Regions from separate parts of the Stenotrophomonas sp. AN71 genome, predicted to be linked through region 2. Evidence: riboswitches for the same ligand, from Rfam matches in the RefSeq annotation. Region 2 holds a riboswitch; the other holds the start of a gene.
What was found. Region 2 has a riboswitch for glycine ahead of gcvP (aminomethyl-transferring glycine dehydrogenase). Riboswitches for the same ligand answer to the same signal wherever they lie in the genome.
Positions count from the first base shown of each region.

Region 1 (10,471 bases), on a different contig from region 2:
CGATGTGCAGGTCATCGAGGGCGGCGCGGTGCTCGATGCCACGGCGCGGGCCGGTGTCCTGAAGGCGCAGGCCGCGGTGCTGACCGCCATGCAATGGCCGCCGTTCGAACTGGGCGTGCGCCGGGCCGATGGTCGTTGGCAGGTGGCCGGCAGCGATCACAGTGATCTGGCGGCCTGGCGTCGTCAGGTGGTACTTGCGCTGTTGGGCGGTGCCGTCCTGCTGGCACCGCTGGCGGCGTGGGCGTCGATCCGGCTGGGGCGCCCGCTGCGGCGCCTGGCCCAAGCCAGCGCGCATGTGGACCTGCAGGCTGACACGCCATTGCCTGATGACGGCCCGCGCGAGGTGCAGGTACTGGCGGCGGCGATCTCTACGGGGCGCGAGCGGCTGCGGGCACAGGCGCAGGATATGACCCATATGCTGGCCGCAGTAGCGCATGACCTGCGCACCCCTTTGACCGGCCTGCGCCTTCGCGCCGAGTTCGCCCCCGCGCCACAGGCGGCCCGGATGGTGGCCGACATCGAGCGCATGGACACGATGATCGAGCAGGTGCTGGACTACGCCCGTGGGGAACTGCAGCCGCTGCAGATGCGCTCGCTGGACCTGGTCGCCCTGCTGGAGGAATGCGTGCAAGCGGCGCTGCTGCGTGGTGTCGAGATTTCCATCCAGGGGCCGGATACGTTGCCCTGGCGCGGCGACGCGCTGCTGCTTCGGCGCGCGGTCGACAACCTTATCGACAATGCCGACCGCTATGCTGGGGCCGTGGAGCTGTGGGTCGCCGTGGTTGACCATGGGGTACAGCTGGACGTGATGGACCGCGGCCCGGGCATCGTCGAGGCCGACCGTGTACGCCTGCTGCAACCGTTCCAGCGCAGCGAGAGCTCGCGTAGTCGCGCCACCGGCGGCGCCGGGCTCGGACTGGCAGTGGCCGCCAATGTGGCAAGGCGGCACGCTGGCGAACTGCAGCTGCTGGACCGGGAGCGCGGCGGGCTGATCGCGCGCCTGCGGCTGGGAAAGCTTTCCTGAATTCGACTTAATGTTGCAGATTCTGGATTATTTGTTGCATGATTAGGCGCCTAATCATATGGCGTGCATGAGATGGTCGAAGCCAAGCACCATGCCCTGCTGGATGAGGCGCAGCGACGCGGCCACACCAACGTCGCGCAGCTGCGACTGTGCTTCCAGCTGCTCTCGCTGTCCTCGTCGATCGATCGCGACTGCGCCACCCGGCTGGCACCGCATGGGCTCAGCGAAGGTCGCTTCATCGTGCTGTTCCTGCTGCACGGTGCTGGTGGCACGCTGCCGCCACACGCGCTGGCCGAGCGCGCAGGCGTCACCCGCGCCACTATCAGTGGCCTGCTCGATGGCCTGCAGCGCGAAGGCCTCCTGCAGCGGCGCAGCGATGCCGAAGATGGCCGTCGCCTGCAGATCGTGTTGACCGTGCAGGGCAGGCGCCTGGCCGCGATGCTGTTCGACCAGCACACGCAGTGGATCGGCGGTCTGTTTGATGCGCTCGACGCAGGTGAACAGCAGCAGCTTTCGACATTGCTGCACAAGGTCTGGCAGCGCACCGACGGCGGACGAGCGTCCGTAGCATGAGCGCGACGATTCCTGCCGAACGCCTGCGCACGCTCAACACCGGCAGCGTCGCCACGACCCATCTGGCCGAGTGCCTGGCGGTGGACTTCGCTGCGCTGTTGTCAGTGGTGGCGCCTGCGCTTGAACCGGAGGTGCTGCAACTCATGCGCGACGCCTCGAACAAGGGCATCACCCAGCGCATGGCGTTGGCCGCCACGCTGCTGCGCGAAGCGGGGCTGGGCGATCCTGCACAATGGCACACACACGCCTCCGACACCGTGCGTGGCTGGGCCTGTTACCTGATCGGTAGCGACCGCACTGCAACGCTTGCAGCGAAACTTCAGGCAATGCGGCCGCTGGCCGATGATCCGCACTTCGGCGTACGCGAATGGGCGTGGCTGGCACTGCGCACGGACGTCGTGGCCGCACCGCTGCAGGCACTTGAGATCCTGCAGCCGTGGACGCAGGACGCATCACCTTCACTGCGACGCTTTGCCTGCGAAGCACTGCGCCCACGTGGCGTCTGGGCCACACACATCGCGCTGTTCAAGCAGCATCCAGAACATGCATTGCCGCTGCTTGAAGCACTGGCCGACGACCCCGAGCGCTATGTGCAGGACTCGGTCGGCAACTGGCTCAACGATGCCGGCAAGACCCGGCCGCTCTGGCTGCAGGAGTTGTGCGCGCGCTGGCAACATGAACACGACAGCGGCGCCAACGCCTACATCCGCAAGCGCGCACTGCGTTCGCTGCGGTAGTGCCGGCCGCTGGCCGGCAACCCCGGATCACTCCAGCGGGCATGGCACATGCGCCTGTCACCCAGACGCGGTAAACAGTGCATTGCCCCTGTCCATCCGCACGGAAGTCGATCATGCAGAGCACGCTCCAGGTAACGCTGTACGGTCCGCTTGGCGACACCCCGGCGCTGCAGCTGCCGCAGGTGGAAGGGCCGTCGGTGGCGATCCCGGAGCCGGCTCTGCGACGGCTGGTCTCCGATCTCTACACGGCCCGTTCCCTGCTCAACCCCGAGCAGCTGGACGAAGCCCGGAGGGAGCTGGACCGCGTGCTGGAGCACTGGGCCGATATCCACGAGGGCCTGCTGCTGGACCTGGAAGTACATGGCAGCCGCTAGGCCACCGCTGCGCTGAACCGTTACTCCGGTTGCGGATGAAACATTTTGCACTGCGCAAAAGCTGTGCTATCAATACATCCCATGAATGCAGCCCACACCAGCTTTTATTGGTATTACTTTCCGAAGCCCCTGGCGGAGGAAGGACTGCGCTCACCCTGAAGAAAGCTTCAGACGCATTCCCGAAAGCCGCCAGCGAACCTGGCGGCTTTTTTCATGCCGCCACGCTGGGGACCCCCAACGTTCCGGAGACCTCCCCCCATGCCCCCGCACACCGACGACCTGCGTATCCGCACCATCGAACCGCTGACACCGCCCGCCCAGCTGCTGGCGATGCTGCCGTGCGACGATGAAGCCTCCGACACCGTCAGCGCCTCGCGCGCGGCCCTGCACCAGATCCTGCATGGCCGCGACGACCGCCTGGCCGTGGTGGTCGGCCCGTGCTCGATCCATGACCCGAAGGCCGCCATCGAGTACGCCCAGCGCCTGAAGCCGCTGCGCGATGCGCTGGCCGGCGAACTGGAAATCGTCATGCGCGTGTACTTCGAGAAGCCGCGCACCACGGTGGGCTGGAAGGGCCTGATCAACGATCCGGACCTCGATGGCAGCTTCAGGATCGATAAGGGCCTGCGCATCGCGCGTGGCCTGCTGCGTGACATCAACAAGCTTGGCCTGCCGGCCGGCGTTGAATTCCTCGATGTGATCTCGCCGCAGTACATCGCCGATCTGGTGGCGTGGGGCGCGATTGGTGCGCGCACCACCGAAAGCCAGGTGCATCGCGAGCTGGCCTCCGGGCTGTCGTGCCCGGTGGGCTTCAAGAACGGCACTGACGGCAACGTGAAGATCGCCGCCGATGCGGTCGGCGCGGCGTCCAACCCGCATCACTTCCTGTCGGTCACCAAGCAGGGCGGCACCGCCATCGTGTCGACCACCGGCAATCCGGATTGCCACGTGATCCTGCGCGGCGGCAAGCAGCCGAACTACGACGCAGGCAGTGTGGCCGATGCCTGCCAGGCGCTGGCCAAGGCCAAGCTGCCGACGCGCCTGATGATCGACGCCAGCCATGCCAACAGCCTGAAGAACCCCGAGAACCAGCCGAAGGTGATCGATGACATCGCCGTTCAGTTGGAAGACGGTGAACAGCGCATCGTCGGTGTGATGATTGAAAGCCATCTGGTCGGTGGGCGCCAGGAACTGGTCGAAGGCCAGCCGCTGGTCTACGGGCAGAGCATCACCGATGGCTGCATCGACTGGGACACCACCGTGACGGTGCTGGAGCGACTGGCTGCGGCCGTGCGCGCCCGTCGCGAAGTGAAGGTGTCCGAAGCCGCTTGATGGAAGCCGCCTGACGGCGGCACGTGTGTGGATGGCGGCCAGCGCCTGCGGGGGTGCGGCCGCGATCAGGGCCGGTCGGAGTTGGAGACCGGCTCGTCCGCACCGGCGATGCGCCTGGCGCTGCGCAAGAGCGACAGCGCCAGGTACATCGCCGGGGTGGTGTGGATACCGAACGGCAATGATGCGTTTGATGCGGTAGATCCACGCCATGCGTGGATTCTGCATTCATGTAGCGTCGAGGCATGCTCGACGAGCGCGCGAAGCATGGGTTCCAAACAATGGAAACCCACGCTCACCGAACGCGAACCTCAATGCACTTCGTCGTGGTACACGAATTTCGGCATTTCCCAGCGGTAGTGGATCGCCAGCAGGCGCAGCGCAAAGCCGCCGCCCAGGCAGCACAGGATCGCCGTGGCATCGGCCACGCCCCAGTGCAGCAGCAACAGATAGGCCGCGCCGGTCAGCAGCGCGATGATCGCGTACAGCTCCTTCTGGAAGATCAGCGGCACCTCGTTGCAGAGGATGTCGCGGAGCACGCCACCGAACGCACCGGTCAGCATGCCGGCGATCAGCACGATGGGCAGGGCATGCCCGGCCTCGCGTGCGATCGAGCAGCCGATCAGGGTGAAGGCGATCAGGCCCAGTCCGTCCAGTACCAGGAAGGTGCGGCGGAAGTGATGCATCCAGCGTGCCACCCAGGTGGCGATCAAGGCCGCGCACACGGTGAAGCCCAGGTACTCGGGATGCTTCACCCAGCCCAGCGGGTAGTGGCCGAGCAGGATGTCGCGCAGCGAGCCGCCACCCAGGGCGGTGACGCAAGCGATCATGACCACGCCGAACAGGTCCATGCGGCGGCGGCCGGCGGACAGGGCGCCGGTCATGGCTTCGGCGGAAATGGCAATCAGGTAGATGATGGACAACAGCATGGGACAGGCTCCGGGCGCGGTGGGGCCGACAATGCGCACATACCGCCACTGCCTGTGCAATGACGGGATGACGATGACCGGTGCCGCTCCCGCTGTCCTTTTGCCTGAGAGTTCAGCGGCGTAGGCCGCGTGCCCCTTCGGCGGATCGTCCCGGGCGTACCCGGTGACCTCTCTCCAGCTCGGCGAGTCGAATGCATGGTTGGTGGGATTCCAGCCCACCGGCCTGAGCGATCATGGGAGCCTGCGCCTTCGGCGGGCACCAGCGCGGCGCCTCTCTCCTGCATTCGGGCGCCAGTATATCCGCTGCAGTGCAGCACGGCATAATCCGGCCATGGCCCCGTCCCTCCGCCCGTGGTTCCTGTACCTGCTGGAATGCCGTGATGGCAGCTTCTACGCCGGCATCAGCACCGACGTGGACGCGCGCTTCGCCGCCCACCAGGCCGGCAAGGGAGCGCGCTATACCCGGGCCCGGCCGCCGCTGCGCATCCTGGCCGTGCGCGAATACCCGGACCGCGCCGCCGCCTCGCGCGCCGAATGGCAGCTCAAGCAGCAGCCGCGCGAACGCAAGCTGGCCTGGCTGCAGGCGCCGGATCCCGCGCCTTTGTAGATCCACGCCATGCGTGGATGGGCCTTGTTCATGCCATGATCGCCCAGCCCTCAGCGCTGGAGACCCGGATGTCCGTCGTTGCCCTGTCGTTCGCGCTTTCCGCAGCGGCAAGCCCCGCTGCCGACGCCACCACGATCGCAGCCATCGAAGCCACCTGCCACGACTATGTCGACGGCCAGCTGGAGGCCGATCCGCAGCGCGTCGCCCGTTCCCTGCACCCGGATCTGGCCAAGCGCGCAGTCCTCGGCGACACACCTGACGAGCGCCTGGGCTTGCGCCGCATGTCGAAGGAAGAACTGGTGGCGCTGACCAAGCAGGGTGCGCTGAAGACCCCGAAGGATCAGTGGGACCGCCGCTGCACGGTGCTGGACGTGACCGGCAACGCCGCCTCGGTGCGGTTGGAAACCCCGTGGTTCGTCGATTACTTCCACATGGGCCGCTTCGACCAACGCTGGGTCATCGTCAACGCGCTGTGGTACCCGAAACCGAAGGCGAAGTGAGCGCGATGCGCGCTGCCGGCAAGGTATGGATCTCCGTCGTCGTACTGGTCACCGGTATCGCGCTGCTGCCTGGCCTGCTGTATCTGCTCGGGCTGGCATTGGTGGACGGTCGACCGAAGCCGGCCGACCGCACGCCCAGTGGTGTGGCCGCATGCAGCGGTGAACCACGGGCGGGATACCAGCCGATGAATCCCTGGCACTTCACCGCCCAGTTCTTCGACAAGGACGGAATGAAGAAGAAAGTTCCTGAAGTGGAGCGGGAGGCCTTCTGGATTGCCCGACGCCACCTGTGGCGGCAACCGCAGCGCGGCATGCTGCGCTGGCATCTCAGCAGTACCGCACTGACGATCTGGATCACTCGGCATTGGAGTACCGCGCAGATTGCCGATACCGCGAGGAAGGAGGACTTCTGCCGGACATGGTCGAAACGGCGGGTGCCCGGTGGCCCGGTGGCCCGGTGAACCGGTAGATCCACGCCATGCGTGGAGGGTGTTGACGGGGTCAGAGCCCTTTCCTGCGGAAAGGGATCCGACCCCGTTGCGTGCGGCGCTACCGCTTCGGCCGCCGGTCGTCCTGGTCATCGCCGAAGATGATGCGCGCGCTGCGCTGGTAGCTCCAGTACGCCACGGCCCAGTTCAACAGCACCACGAGGCGGTTGCGGAAGCCGATCAGGAAGAACACGTGCGCGGCCAGCCAGAACCACCAGGCCAGCACGCCGGACAGCTGCAAGCGGCCCAGGTGCACGATCGCGGCCATGCGGCCGATGGTGGCCAGGTTGCCGAAGTCGGCGTACTTGAACGGACCGGGTTCGGCCTTGCCGTGCAGGCGCGCGCGGATCACTTCGGCCACGTACTTGCCCATCTGCTTGGCGGCAGGTGCCACGCCAGGCACTGGCTTGCCGTTGGCCTGGTTCAGCGCGGCCAGATCGCCGGCCACGAACAGCTCCGGATGACCGGGCAGGGTCAGGTCCGGCTGCACCTGGACGCGGCCGGCGCGATCCAATGGCACGTCCAGCGTACGCGCCAGCGGTGAGGCGGCCACGCCAGCGGCCCACACCACGGTGCGCGCCGGCACGAACTGATCGCCGAGCTTGAAACCCTGGCTGTCGATGTCGCTCACCGGTGTGCCGGTCAGTACTTCCACGCCCAGCTTTTCCAGCTGCCGGCGCGCCTTCAGCGAAAGCACTTCCGGGAAGGACGACAGCACCCGCGGGCCCGCCTCGACCAGCCGCACCTTGGCGCTGGCCGGGTCGATGTGGCGGAACTCGTTGCGCAGCGTGTGACGCGCGATCTCGGCCAGCGTGCCTGCCAGCTCAACACCGGTCGGACCACCGCCGACCACGGCGAAACTCAGCCACGCCGCCTTCTTCGCCGGGTCCGGTTCGGCCTCGGCGCGTTCGAAGGCCAGCAGCAGCTTGCGGCGCAGCGCGATGGCGTCGTCCAGGGTCTTCAGGCCGGGGGCATCATCGGCCCACTGATCGTTGCCGAAGTAAGCGTGGGTGGCACCCGTGGCCAGCAGCAGGCTGTCGTAGTCCAGCGTACTGCCGTCGGCCATGCGGATCTGCCGGGCATGCTTGTCGATGGACACCACTTCGCCCAGCCGCACTTCCACGTTGCGCTGATGGCCGAGGATGTGGCGCAGCGGTGCGGCGATATCGGGCGCGGACAAGCCGGCGGTAGCCACCTGGTACAGCAGCGGCTGGAACAGATGGTGATTGCGGCGGTCGACCAGGGTGATGCGTATGCGCTCGCGGGCCAGGGCACGGGTGGCCCAGAGGCCGGCAAAACCACCGCCGACAACGACCAGGTGGGGAACGCGCTCGCGACTCATCGACTCACTCCAGTGGGGGCATTGGGGGAAGCGCCTGGCATCTTCGCACGCCGGCCCCCTGTCACGTCAGCGCCCGCGTGGATCGGCGATACTCGGGTTCAGGCAACCGCCCGCGAGGAGTCCATGAGCGAACCGGAAAAGCGCATCGCCCTGTTGATCGACGCCGATAATGCGCCGGCCTCGAAGATCGACGAGGTCCTGGCTGAAGTCGCCCGCTACGGCGTGGCCAACGTGCGCCGCGCCTACGGCAACTGGAAGAGCCCTCGGCTGAAGGGCTGGGAAGCGGTGCTGCACGAGTATGCGATCCGCCCGATCCAGCAGTTCGCCTACAGCAAGGGCAAGAATGCCTCGGACATGGCGATGGTGATCGACGCCATGGACCTGCTGTACGCACGCAACCTCGATGGCTTCGCCATCGTCTCCAGTGATGCCGACTTCACTCCGATGGTGATGCGCCTGCTGACCGACGGCGTGAAGGTGTATGGCTTCGGCGAAAAGAAGACGCCCGAGCCGTTCGTCAACGCGTGCTCGAAGTTCACCTACCTGGAAGCGCTGGGCCAGACCCATGCCAGCGTGCCGGATGCCGAACAGGCATCGAGCGAGCTGGCATCGAACGAACCGGTCGCCAACGACGATGCCCGCCCGCGCAAGAGCGGCGCGGAGATGCGCAGCGACACGCGGCTGGTGAAGATGCTGCGCCGCGCGGTGTCTTCGGCCGAGGGCGAGGATGGCTGGTCGCACCTGGGCCCGGTCGGCAGCCAGATCGGCAACCAGGCGTCGTTCGATCCACGTAACTATGGCTACGGGAAGCTGAGCGACCTGTTGGCGGCCATTGGCCTGTTCGAGCTGAAGAAGGATGGCAAGTCGTCCTACGTGCGCGCGCTGCCGAAGAAGAACCGGTAACGCGCGGCGACGCAGCGCCGCCGGGCATGCCCAATGCAGCCATTGCGCACGCACACACCCCGGCCGATCAGGCGTATCGTTGCCGCTCGTACTACCAGCAGGGAAAACCCGAATGTTGAAGATCTGGGGCCGCCGCAATTCCAGCAACGTCCGCAAGGTGCTGTGGTGCGCCGAGGAGATCGGGCTGCCGTATGAGTCCATCGAGGTCGGTGGCAGCCACGGTGGCACGCAGACGCCGGAATACCAGGCGATGAATCCGAACAGCCTGGTGCCGGTGATCGAAGACCATGGCCTGCCGCTGTGGGAGTCGAATGCGATCGTGCGTTACCTGAGCGCGCGCTACGCGCTGGGCACGCTGTTCGCTGAAGATCCGATGCAACGCGCGCAGGCCGAGAAGTGGATGGACTGGAGCACCTCGCGGATGGCGCCGCTGTACAGCGACCTGGTCTGGGGCATCATGCGCACCGCGCCGGCCGACCGCGACGAAGCGCGGATCAACGCCGCCATCGTGCGCGCCGGTGATTACCTGGCGATGGCCGACGCCACGCTGGCCACGCAGCCGTGGTTGTCGGGTGACACGTTCGCGATGGGCGATATTCCGCTGGGCTCGCAGATCTACGCCTGGTTCGAACTGCCGATCCAGCGCCCGGACCTGCCGCACCTGGCCGAGTGGTATGCGCGCCTGCGCGAGCGCCCGGCCTACCAGCGCGGCGTGATGTCGCCGCTGACGTAGGCGGGAATCGCGCGCGGTCGTATGTGTTGATGCAACCGTAAACGGTAGCGCCGGGCCATGCCCGGCGGATGCGGCGCCAGCCCTCAATACAGATCCGTCGGATCCACATCCAGCGACCAGCGCACCTTGCGTGCCTCCGGCAGCGCATACAGCTGCGGCACCAGCTGCGCCAGCACGCCATGCAGCGGCGGTCGCTGCATCGCTGACAGCAACAGCTGCGTGCGTTGGTAGCCGGCACGGCGTGGCATCGGCGCCGGCATCGGTCCATAGGCTTCCACCACGTTCTGTTCGCCCAGCAGCTGCCGTGCCGCCAGCAGGAACGCGTTGGCATGCTCGACCTGCTGTGCTTCGGCGCGCATCAGCGCCAGGTGCGCGAAGGGTGGAAATCCTGCGGCCTGACGCTGGTTCAGTTCGGCCTGCGCGAATGGGTGGTAACCGCCATTGACCAGCGTTTCCAATAATGGGTGCCCGGGGTGATGGGTCTGCAGCCAGACTTCACCCGGATCACGCGCACGCCCGGCGCGGCCGGCGACCTGGATCAGCTGCTGCGCCAGCTTCTCGCTTGCGCGGAAGTCGGCCGAGAACAGGCCTTCATCAATGCCGACCACCACCACCAGCGTCAACTTGGGCAGGTCGTGGCCCTTGGCCAGGATCTGCGTGCCGACCAGGATGCCGGGCTGGTCGCCCAGTTTCGCCAGCTGCTGCTCCAGCGCATCCCGGCGTGAGGTGGTGCCGCGGTCGATGCGTACCACCGGGAAGTCGGCGAAGGCGGCGCTGAGGTGTTCTTCCAGGCGTTCGGTGCCGATGCCCTGTGGCTGCAGTGCCAGGCTGCCGCAGGCCGGGCACGCCAGCGGTGCCGGCTGCCGCGCACCGCAGTGATGGCACTGCAGACGACGGCCACCGCCATGCACCGTCATCGGTGCATCGCAGCG
Region 1 covers NZ_JBNDKU010000002.1:118,800-129,270, reverse strand. The annotation lists gene ABH900_RS04320 (sensor histidine kinase) at 1-1,024, shown strand, start outside; gene ABH900_RS04315 (MarR family winged helix-turn-helix transcriptional regulator) at 1,097-1,597, shown strand; gene ABH900_RS04310 (DNA alkylation repair protein) at 1,594-2,334, shown strand; gene ABH900_RS04305 (hypothetical protein) at 2,448-2,708, shown strand; gene ABH900_RS04300 (3-deoxy-7-phosphoheptulonate synthase) at 2,967-4,040, shown strand; gene ABH900_RS04295 (trimeric intracellular cation channel family protein) at 4,349-4,966, opposite strand; glycine riboswitch at 5,049-5,154, opposite strand; glycine riboswitch at 5,168-5,257, opposite strand; gene ABH900_RS04290 (GIY-YIG nuclease family protein) at 5,298-5,573, shown strand; gene ABH900_RS04285 (nuclear transport factor 2 family protein) at 5,642-6,073, shown strand; gene ABH900_RS04280 (hypothetical protein) at 6,079-6,534, shown strand; gene ABH900_RS04275 (NAD(P)/FAD-dependent oxidoreductase) at 6,623-7,903, opposite strand; gene ABH900_RS04270 (NYN domain-containing protein) at 8,027-8,806, shown strand; gene ABH900_RS04265 (glutathione S-transferase family protein) at 8,919-9,539, shown strand; gene ABH900_RS04260 (primosomal protein N') at 9,623-10,471, opposite strand, start outside.
Region 1: linked by a shared signal. The riboswitch ahead of ABH900_RS04295 (trimeric intracellular cation channel family protein) and the one ahead of gcvP (aminomethyl-transferring glycine dehydrogenase) in region 2 are both predicted to bind glycine.

Region 2 (10,471 bases):
GGTGCGCACGCTCGCGCAGCGTGCCGGCGTGGCAGCGAAGGAGATCAAGGAGCTGATCGAAGACGCAGCAGCCAAGGTGCGCAGCGGCCTGGTGGTCACCGTCGAATCCGAAGCGGCGATCGCGCGCGTGGCCCAGGCCAGCGCCCGCACCACCCAGCTGATGAGTGACATCGCCGCGGCCAGCAAGGAGCAGGCGGCCGGTATCGAGCAGGTCAACCAGGTGGTGGTACAGATGGACCAGGTGACCCAGCAGAACGCCGCACTGGTGGAAGAAGCCACCGCTGCCAGCCGCGCGCTGGAAGAGCAGGCGCATGCACTGACCACCTCGGTGGCGGTGTTCAAGGTAGAAGGCACAGCGGCTCCGGCCGCGCCGCGTCGCGCAGCCTGAGCAGACTGCTGCCGGCGTAGCGACGGTAATACGGCCGCCCTGAGCGGCCGTATTACCGTTGCCCTCTCAGGCAGGTGGGAAAATCGCCATCATTGCTTCAGGACGTTGCCCAGCAGCGCTCCCAGCAAGTACAGCACGCCCAGCGTGGGAGGAATCACCAGAAGGTAGACGGTCGTCCAGGTCTTGCCGGAAAGCCAGCTTCCCATGCCGATGGCGTCGAGTGCTGCGGTCTGCAGCATCACCGGCAGCTGCATGAGGATATAGGCGCTTTTGGGGTCGCTGTTGCCCTGGGCATCGAGCACCAGCCAGGCGGTCAGCGCGAGATAGAGTATGCACACGGCAATGCCGGTCCAGCTGAGCCAGCGTGGCTTGCGCATGCCGCGTTCTCCATTCCATCGGGGCTGCCAGCGTAGCGTCGCGTGCGCCGGCGCGCACTTCCTTGGGCCGAGCCAATGGGTGAAGCTACGCGGTAGGGAGCCGTGCGAAGCGGTTTGAAGAGTGATCGATGTGACGAATGTCTTGATGCTGCCGGTCGTGATGCTGCCAGGCCTGGATGGCACCGGCCTGTTGTCGGCACACTTCGTGGAAGCGATGCAGGCGCGAGGCCAGCAGATGCAGGTGCTGCCGCTGCCCCTGCAGGGGCCACAGGACTACGCCACGCTGGCGTCGATCCTGGGTCCGCAGCTTCCGGCATCTCCTTTTGTGCTGCTGGCCGAATCGTTCGCCGGGCCACTGGCCATCGAACTGGCGGCGGCCGGCCTGCCCGGATTGCGTGGGTTGATATTGAGTACGACCTTCGCGCGCCGGCCGGTGCCGCTGCCTGCGGCGAGCGCGCGGATGCTGGCCCCGGCGTGGCCACTGCCGCCACTTGCCTTGATGGCCCGGCTGCTGCTGGGGCAATGGCGGACGCGCGCGAACCTGCGCGAGCTGGGTCAGGCAATCACGCAGGTGCCGGCCGCAATCCTGCGCCAGCGCGCTGCGACGACGCTGCAGGTGGATGTTCGTGCACTGCTGCCGGAACTCGTGCTGCCAACGCTGTGCCTGCATGGGCGACAGGACCGCCTGCTGTGGCCGCCCAGCGTGGCCGAGCTGCAGGCGTTGTTGCCGGACGCGCGCCATGTGTCGCTGGAGGGACCACATCTGCTGCTGCAGGCACGCGCTGACGCAGCTGCGGCCGAAGTTGCCGCGTGGATGAGGACGCTGCGGCTCTGATCGACAGGCTCAGCCGCGTGCACGGGGATGTGCTGCCTTCTTCGCCGCCACCTTGCGCCCGCTGCCACTGCGCTTGCCGCCGCCATCCTGCTTGTTCACCGTGGCCCAGGCAATGCGCTCGGCCGTACCTTCGCTGGCACCGCGCGCGCGTTCGCTGTCCTCGATGTGCTCGGCCTGGCGCTTCTGCTTTTCGGTATAGGCAGACTTGTCACCGCGGGGCATGGCCGGTTCTCCGGTGGGGACGGGTCCCCACGGTGGGCCTGGCGGCGTTAAGCGCAAGTCCCGCAAGGGTGATCGCACCGGCAAGGGGCCTCGGCTATGCTTGCCGCATGCGAGTCGAGCCCGCCGACATCGAAGCCCTGTTCGACGCCATCCCGGATGTGTTGTTTTTCATCAAGGACCGCCAGGGCCGTTACACCCACGTCAACCAGACCATGCTGCGGCGGCTGGGACTGCGCGCGCGCAAGGACGTGATCGGGCGTACCGCCGCCGAAATCTACCCGACCGGGCTCAGCGCGGACTACGTCGACCAGGACGCGCGCGTGCTGTCCGGAGAGGTGATCGAGAACCTGATGGAGCTGCACCTGTTCGCCAACCGCGAGCCGGGCTGGTGCCTGACCTGCAAGCGTCCGCTGGTGGTCGACGGTGCGATCGAGGGCCTGATCGGCATTTCCCGCGACCTCGGCCAGAAGGACAGCCTGGGCAGCCAGTACGAACAGCTGCGGCTGGCCCTGGCCCACCTCAACGCGCACTACGCTGAGAACGTGCGCATGCAGACCCTGCTGGACATCACCGGCTTCTCGCTGTCCAAGCTGGAGCGCAGTTTCCGCAAGGTGTTCCAGATGACCCCACAGCAGGTGCTGACCCGGCTGCGGATCCAGATGGCCATGCATCTGCTGCATGGCGACGACAGCATCGCCTGCATCGGCCAGGCCTGCGGTTTCAGCGACCAGAGTGCCTTTACCCGCAAGTTCAAGGCTGAAACCGGTTTCTCGCCGCGTGCCTACCGTGCCCGGATTGGTGGGGTTGTCGGCGAGCCTGCGCTGGCCTGAGCCGCCTGCTGCGCTGTGCCTATCCCCATGGGTGCGGGACGAGGTAAGGTGTCGCCCCTGTAGCCCGCCGCCAGCCCCGCCGATGCCCAACTCGATTCCGACCGCCTCGCCGTCCCGCCTCGGACATTCGCTCAAGCCCCGTCAGCTGATCATGATGGGCCTGGGCAGCGCCATCGGTGCCGGCCTGTTCCTGGGGTCGGGCGTGGGCGTGCAGGCGGCCGGTCCGGCGGTGCTGGTGTCCTATCTGGTGGCCGGTGCGCTGGTGATCATCGTGATGAACGCGCTGGGCGAGATGGCGGCGGCCAAACCGACCAGCGGCGCGTTTTCGGTGTATGCGGCCGATGCCATGGGAGCCACGGCGGGCGCCACCGTCGGTTGGTTGTGGTGGGTGCAGCTGGTGATCGTGATCGCCGCCGAAGCGGTCGGCGCGGCCGGCCTGCTGGCCACCGTGTGGCCGGCGGTGCCGGTGCCGTTGGCGGCGTTGGCCTTCATGCTGTTCTTCACCGCCATCAATCTGCTCGGGGTGAAGAACTTCGGCGAATTCGAATTCTGGTTCGCCATCCTCAAGGTGGCGGCGATTCTGGCCTTCATCGCCATCGGTGTCGCGCTGCTGATGGGGTGGCTGCCCCAGGTGGCTTCGCCGGGCCTGAGCAACTTCACCGAACACGGTGGCTTTGCGCCCAAGGGCCTGGCCGGCATCGGCGCCGCGCTGCTGGTCGTGGTATTCGCCTTCGGCGGCACCGAGATCGTGGCCGTGGCCGCGGCCGAAACCGAAGATCCCGAGCGCAGCATCGCCCGCGCCATCCGCACGGTGGCCTGGCGCATCCTGGTGTTCTACATCGGCTCGCTGAGCGTGATCATCGCGGTGGTGCCGTGGACCAGCGAGGCGCTGAAGTCGCCGTTCGCTGCGGTGCTGGACATCGCGCGCATCCCCGGCGCGGGCACGGCGATCACCTTGATCGCGGTGATCGCGCTGCTGTCGGCGCTCAATGCGAATCTCTACGGTGCCTCACGCATGATGTTCTCGCTTGCACAGCGCCGCGAGGCCCCGGCCGTGCTCGGCTGGACCGACCCGCGGCAGGTGCCGGTGGTCGCCGTGCTGGCCAGCGTGCTGTTCGGCTTCGCGGCCACGGTGATGGAATTGCTGTTCCCGGACCGCGTGTTGCCGGTGCTGCTCAACATCGTCGGTTCCACCTGCCTGCTGGTATGGACGCTGTCGCTGGTCTCGCAGCTGGTGCTGCGCCGTCGCGCGGATCGTCTGGGTACCCGCCTGCCGTTCCGCATGGCCGGCTTCCCGTGGCTGACCGTCTGTGCGCTGGCAATCCTGGCGTTGATCTTCGGTCTGCTGCTGAGCGAGTCGCATACCCGCCTGCAGTTCCTGTCGATGGTGGCGCTGACGGCCACCATCGCAGCGGGTAGCGCGATCGCCCGGCGCCTGCGCGAGGCGTGACCGGCGTTGCCGGCCAGCGGCCGGCACTACCACGGGGGCTGCACATCAGGCGTGCGATGCTGATCCGGTGGGCCGTCATCGGCCCGTCGAACAGGAGTACCGCATGCTGCGCAGCCGTCCCTTCCTGATGTTCACCGGCCAGGCTGAGGCCGCCCTGGCCCTGTACGCCGATGCGTTCGCCGACTTCCGCCTGCTGGCCCTGCAGCGCCACCCGGAGGGGCCCGGCGCGGGCGTGGCCGGGCAGGTACGCCAGGCGATCTTCCTGCTCGGCGGCACCCACTACCTGTGCTTCGACAGCCTGGACGTGCACGACTTCACCTTCACGCCTTCGATCTCGCTGTTCGTGGAGTGCTCCGGCGCCGAGCAGTTCGAGCGTGCGGCACGCGTGCTGGGCGAAGGCGGCCATTGGCTGATGCCGGTGGGCGATTATGATTTCAGCAACCGCTACGGCTGGGTGCAGGATCGCTTCGGCGTGTCGTGGCAGCTGAGCTTGGGGCAGATGCCCGACCCGTGATCGGATTATTGTGGGTGTGGACCGATCATTGTGGGTGTGGACCTTGGTCCACACGCCCTTGAAAAAACGGCCCGCTTGCGCGGGCCGTTTTCATTTCCGATGGATCAAAGGCTTACGCCTCGACTTCATCGTCCTTGTAGGCATCGACCGGGATGCAGGCACACATCACGTTCTTGTCGCCGTACACGTTGTCGACGCGGGCCACCGGAGGCCAGTACTTGCTCTGCTTCAGGCTGGCCAGGGGGAAGGCGGCCAGTTCGCGCGGGTAGGCGTGGGTCCACTCGCTGGCGGTCACCGCGGTGGCGGTGTGCGGTGCGTTCTTCAGCGGATTGTCCTCGCGGTCCAGGCGGCCGTCTTCGATCGCGGTGATCTCGTCGCGGATCTGGATCATCGCGTTGATGAAGCGGTCCAGCTCGTGCAGCGATTCGCTCTCGGTCGGCTCGACCATCAGCGTACCGGCCACCGGGAAGCTCAGGGTCGGGGCGTGGAAGCCGAAGTCGATCAGGCGCTTGGCCACGTCTTCGGCGCCGATGCCGCTGGTCTTCTCCAGCGGACGCACGTCGAGGATGCACTCATGCGCCACCAGGCCGTTGCGGCCGGTGTACAGGGTCTTGAAGTGCGGGGCCAGGCGCTTGGCGATGTAGTTGGCGTTGAGCTGCGCGACCTGGGTGGCCTTGCGCAGGCCGTCGCGGCCCATCATCGCGATGTACATCCAGCTGATCGGCAGGATCGAGGCGCTGCCGAAGCTGGCTGCGCTGACCATGCCGACCGGGCCGTTGTCACCCAGCTTGCCCGGCAGGAACGGCGCCAGGTGCTCCTTGACCGCGCACGGGCCAACGCCCGGGCCACCGCCGCCGTGCGGGATGCAGAAGGTCTTGTGCAGGTTCAGGTGCGAAACGTCCGAACCCCACTTGCCCGGCTTGGCCACGCCGACCAGGGCGTTCATGTTGGCGCCGTCGGTGTACACCTGGCCACCGTGCTGGTGGATGATCTCGCAGATCTCGACCACTTCTTCCTCGAACACGCCATGCGTGGAGGGGTAGGTGATCATGATCGCGGCCAGTCGGTCGCTGTACTTCTCGGCGTTGAGGCGGATGTCCTCGACATCGACGTTGCCGTTGGCGTCGGTCTTGGTCACCACCACCTTCATGCCGCACATCTGCGCCGAGGCCGGGTTGGTGCCGTGCGCCGAATCCGGGATCAGGCAGATGTCGCGGTGGCCTTCACCGCGCGAGCGATGGTAGGCACGGATCGCCAGCAGGCCGGCGTACTCGCCCTGCGCGCCGGAATTGGGCTGCAGGCTGACCGCGTCGTAGCCAGTGCATTCGACCAGCATCGCTTCCAGGGTGTCGATCAGTTCCTTGTAGCCCAGCGTCTGGTCGGCCGGTGCCAGCGGGTGGATCTGCGAGAACTCCGGCCAGGTCACCGGGATCATCTCGGCGGTGGCGTTGAGCTTCATCGTGCACGAGCCCAGCGGGATCATCGTGCGGTCCATCGCCAGGTCCTTGTCGGCCAGCGAACGCAGGTAGCGCAGCAGTTCGTGCTCGCTGTGGTGGGTGTTGAACACCGGGTGGGCCAGGAACGCGGACTGGCGCAGCAGGCCGGCCGGCAGCGCGTCGGAGGTGCTGGCATCCAGCGCGTCGATATCGGCCTTGGCGCCGAACACGGCGGCCAACGCGACCACGTCGGCGCGGGTGGTGGTTTCGTCCAGGCTGATGCCGATCGAATCGCTGTCGATCGCACGCAGGTTGTAACCAGCGGCACGGGCCTTGGCGTGGATCTCATCGGCATGCACGCCGGTGACATGCAGGGTGTCGAAGAAGTCGCCACCGACCTGCACGCCGGCACTGCGCAGCGCCGCGGCCAGGATCGAGGCCAGGCGATGGGTGCGGCGGGCGATGCGGGTCAAGCCTTCCGGGCCGTGGTAGACGGCATACATCGAGGCCATCACCGCCAGCAGCACCTGTGCGGTACAGATGTTGGAGGTGGCCTTCTCGCGGCGGATGTGCTGCTCGCGGGTCTGCAGGGTCAGGCGGTACGCCGGATTGCCCTGGGCATCGATCGAGACACCGATCAGGCGGCCCGGCATCGAACGCTTGTAGGCGTCACGGCAGGCCATGAAGGCGGCATGGGGGCCACCAAAGCCGAACGGCACGCCGAAACGCTGGCTGTTGCCGACCACGATGTCCGCACCCCATTCGCCCGGGGCGGCCAGCAGAGTCAGCGCCAGCAGGTCGGTGGCCACGGCCACCAGGCCACCGCGTGCGTGCACGGCATCGACCAGTGCCTTGTAGTCGCCGACCTGGCCGAAGGTGTCCGGGTACTGCAGCAGCAGGCCGAAGGCTTCCGCTTCCAGTGCTTCAGCCGGGGTGCCGACGCGCAGCACGATGCCCATGGGCTCGGCGCGGGTACGCAGCAGTTCCAGCGTCTGCGGGTGCACCGCGTCGTGCACGAAGAAGGTGTCCGATTTCGACTTGGCCGAACGCTTGGCCAGGGTCATCGCTTCAGCAGCGGCGGTGGCTTCGTCCAGCAGCGAGGCGTTGGCGATTTCCATGCCGGTCAGGTCGGCGCACAGGGTCTGGAAGTTGATCAGCGCTTCCATGCGGCCCTGCGAGATCTCCGCCTGGTACGGGGTATAGGCGGTGTACCAGGCCGGGTTTTCCAGGATGTTGCGCAGGATCACGTTCGGCGTGTGGGTGCCGTAGTAGCCCTGGCCGATGAAGCTGCGCAGCACGGTGTTCTTGTCGGCGATCGCGCGGATCTTCGCCAGTGCCTGCACCTCGGTCATCGATTCCGGCAACGCCAGCGGTGCCGGCGATTTGATCTTGGCCGGCACGATGGCATCGGTCATCGCATCCAGCGAGGCGTGGCCGACGACATCGAGCATCTGCGCGATCTCGGCATCGTTGGGGCCGATGTGGCGCTCGACGAACGCGTTGTGGTGCTCGAGCTCACGCAGGGAAGGGGTGTTCTGGGACATGGCGAAGGATCCGTCAGGAAAGGGCACACGCACGGGCACAAGCCGCCGGTCGGCGGTCTGCGGGGCGCCCCTCTGTCCTTTTGCCTGAGAGTTTAAAAGCGCGGAAAACCGCGGCTTCGTGCCCCTTCGGCGCCGGATCGAACCGGTCTCTCCAGAGTTGTGTTACGGGTGGTATCGGGCCTGAGCGATTACGGGCGTTGCGCCTTCGGCAGCGGTGTTCCGCTTCTCCCACCGTGTTGCCCGCCAATTATAGCCCGTCGTGGGGCCGTGGGCCGCCTCCGTATGGGGCGGCGCGCCTGAATGGCCGATGGCCCAGCCGTGCGTTCTGTGCAGTGGTGCATGGCATCGGGCGCAGTCCCCACCTATGATGGGCGGATACCCGAATTCATCTGGCGCCGCCCCTGCTGAAGGGGGACCGGCGCCCGCCGTGCGTGCCACGCATGGCCCTGCCGGACGCCTTCTACATGACTGCCGCTGTTGCTCCCTCCACCCGTCGCATGGCCCTGCTGCTTGCCGGCCTGGCCATGTTCGGTCCGTTCTCGATCGATACCATTTTCCCGGCCTTCCCGCAGCTGGCCCAGCGCCTGGCCGTGGACGAGGTGGCGGTGCAGCAGACCATCAGCGTGTACCTGCTGTTCTACGGTCTGATGAGCCTGGCGCATGGCCCGTTGTCCGATGCCTGGGGCCGCAAGCGGGTGATTCTGGGCGGGCTGGTCCTGTTCGTCGGCGCCTCGGTGGGCTGCGCACTGTCCACCGACCTTTCCACGTTGCTGGCATTCCGCGCGCTGCAGGGCCTGTCGGCGGGCGTGGGCATGATCGTTGGCCGCGCGGTCATCCGCGATCTGTACCACGGCCATGACGCACAGCGGCTGATGAGCCAGGTGTCGATGCTGTTCGGCATCGCCCCGGCGATCGCACCGATCATCGGCGGCTGGATTCTGCTCAGTGGTGCCGGCTGGCCGCTGATCTTCTGGTTCCTGGTGGTGTTCGCGCTGGTGCTGCTGGCCGCCACCGCGCGTTTCCTGCCGGAAACCCATCCCGAGCACGCGCGGGTGCCCTTGTCGCCGCGCGCGCTGCTGCGCGATTACGTGCGCATCGGCTTCAATCCGCGCTTCCTGCGCCTGGCGCTGGCCGGCAGCATCGGCTTTGGTGGCGTCTTCCTCTACATCTCCTCTGCCCCGGTGTTCGTGATGCAGCACCTGCACCTGGGCGAGGGCGGCTTCGCCTGGCTGTTCATCCCGACCATCGGCGGCATGACCACCGGCTCGTTCCTGTCCGGGCGCATGGCCGGGCATACCACGCCAACGCGCCAGGTCGCCATCGGTTTTGGTTTGTGCGCGGTGTCGGTACTACTGAATGTCGGCTACGTCGCGCTGTCCCCGCAGTTCGTGCTGCCCTGGGCGGTGCTGCCGATCTTCCTCGGCGGCATGGGCATGGCGCTGATCTTCCCGATCCTGGCGCTGGCGGTGCTGGACATGTACCCGCAGCAGCGTGGTCTGGCCTCGTCGCTGCAGGCGTTCGTGCAGCTGATGATCAGCACCGTGGTGGCTGGCGTTGTGTCGCCGCTGCTCAGTGCCAGTCCGCTGCACCTGGCGCTGGGCCAGGCCGCGTTCTTCGGTGCCGGTTTCGTGTTCTGGTACTGGGAACACCAGCGCGAGCGCGCGGCGCAGGCAGCCTGCACGGGCCATTGAGCAGTGCGCACGGGTAGGGCGGCGCGCTGCGCCCGCGCCCCTTGCGGCTGGCAACGACCGGATTAGGCTGGGCACTCCAGCCAGCCGGTACGTGGATGCACGACAGCCAGCCGATCCGATGTCGATGCATGAGGTTCCCGCATGGCTGCGCAGCAGACCTACCGCCTGTTCGAGGTGGCGCTGAAGGAGCGCCGCGTTCTTTCCCCTTCCCTGGACCGCATGGTGTTCACCGGCGCCGATGTGGCGCGGATGAAGACTGAAGGGCCCGACCAGCGCATCAAGGTGTTTTTCCCCTTGCCCGGTCAGGACGCACCGCAGGTGCCTAGTGGCGAAGACTGGTACCCGCGCTACCGGGCCTTGCCCGATGACCTGCGGCCGCCGATGCGCACCTACACGATTCGGCAGTTGCGAGCGGAACAGTGCGAGGTCGATGTGGATTTTGTCCTGCATGGCGAGACCGGGCCGGCGTCGCGCTGGGCAACGCATGCGCGGCCAGGCGACCGCGTGCTGTTGCTGGCCCCCGATGCCGAGTGTGCAGACAGCAGCGAGGGTTGGGAGTGGAAGCCACCGGCGGGCGTCGGCCAGGTATTGCTGGTTGCCGACGAAACCGCGTTGCCGGCGGTGGCCGGCATCCTCGAGGAGCTGGCCGGCCTGGCCGATCCGCCGCGCACTCTGGCGCTGCTGGAAGTCGCCCAGGGCGGCGACGCCGTGCCCTTGAAGGCGCCCGCCACGGCCGAGCTGGTCTGGTTGCCGCGTGGACAGGCGCCTTACGGCCAGCCGCTGCTGCAGGCGATTCAGTCACGCCTTGCAGCGGCCTCGACCGTGGCCGCCGGTGATGAGCTGGAGGAGATCGATGTCGACGTGCAGATCCTGTGGGAGCAGGCCGATGCCGGCGTGGCCGGGCCGCTGTATGCCTGGGTGGCAGGCGAGGCCGGGGCGGTGATGGCGATCCGTCGCCATCTGGTCCGCGACTGCGGGCTGGACCGGCGCGCGATCACCTTCATGGGCTACTGGCGGCACGGCAAAGTGCTGGACTGAGGGGGTGTGAAGCGGTGTGGCGGGCGGGGTGCGCTATCCTTGCGCCCCCCTCGCCGCGGTACCGCACCATGTCCACCAGCTCCAAGACCCGCCGCGACCAGCGCCGTCGCCAGGAAAAGCAGGCCGCCAACAAGGCCGCTGCCCAG
Region 2 covers NZ_JBNDKU010000021.1:5,939-16,409, forward strand. The annotation lists gene ABH900_RS20085 (methyl-accepting chemotaxis protein) at 1-388, shown strand, start outside; gene ABH900_RS20090 (hypothetical protein) at 478-765, opposite strand; gene ABH900_RS20095 (alpha/beta fold hydrolase) at 911-1,600, shown strand; partial or broken gene ABH900_RS20100 (hypothetical protein) at 1,631-1,822, opposite strand; gene ABH900_RS20105 (helix-turn-helix domain-containing protein) at 1,930-2,652, shown strand; gene ABH900_RS20110 (amino acid permease) at 2,735-4,102, shown strand; gene ABH900_RS20115 (VOC family protein) at 4,206-4,616, shown strand; gene gcvP (aminomethyl-transferring glycine dehydrogenase) at 4,729-7,596, opposite strand; glycine riboswitch at 7,659-7,761, opposite strand; gene ABH900_RS20125 (multidrug effflux MFS transporter) at 8,061-9,287, shown strand; gene ABH900_RS20130 (siderophore-interacting protein) at 9,429-10,325, shown strand; gene ABH900_RS20135 (hypothetical protein) at 10,394-10,471, shown strand, end outside.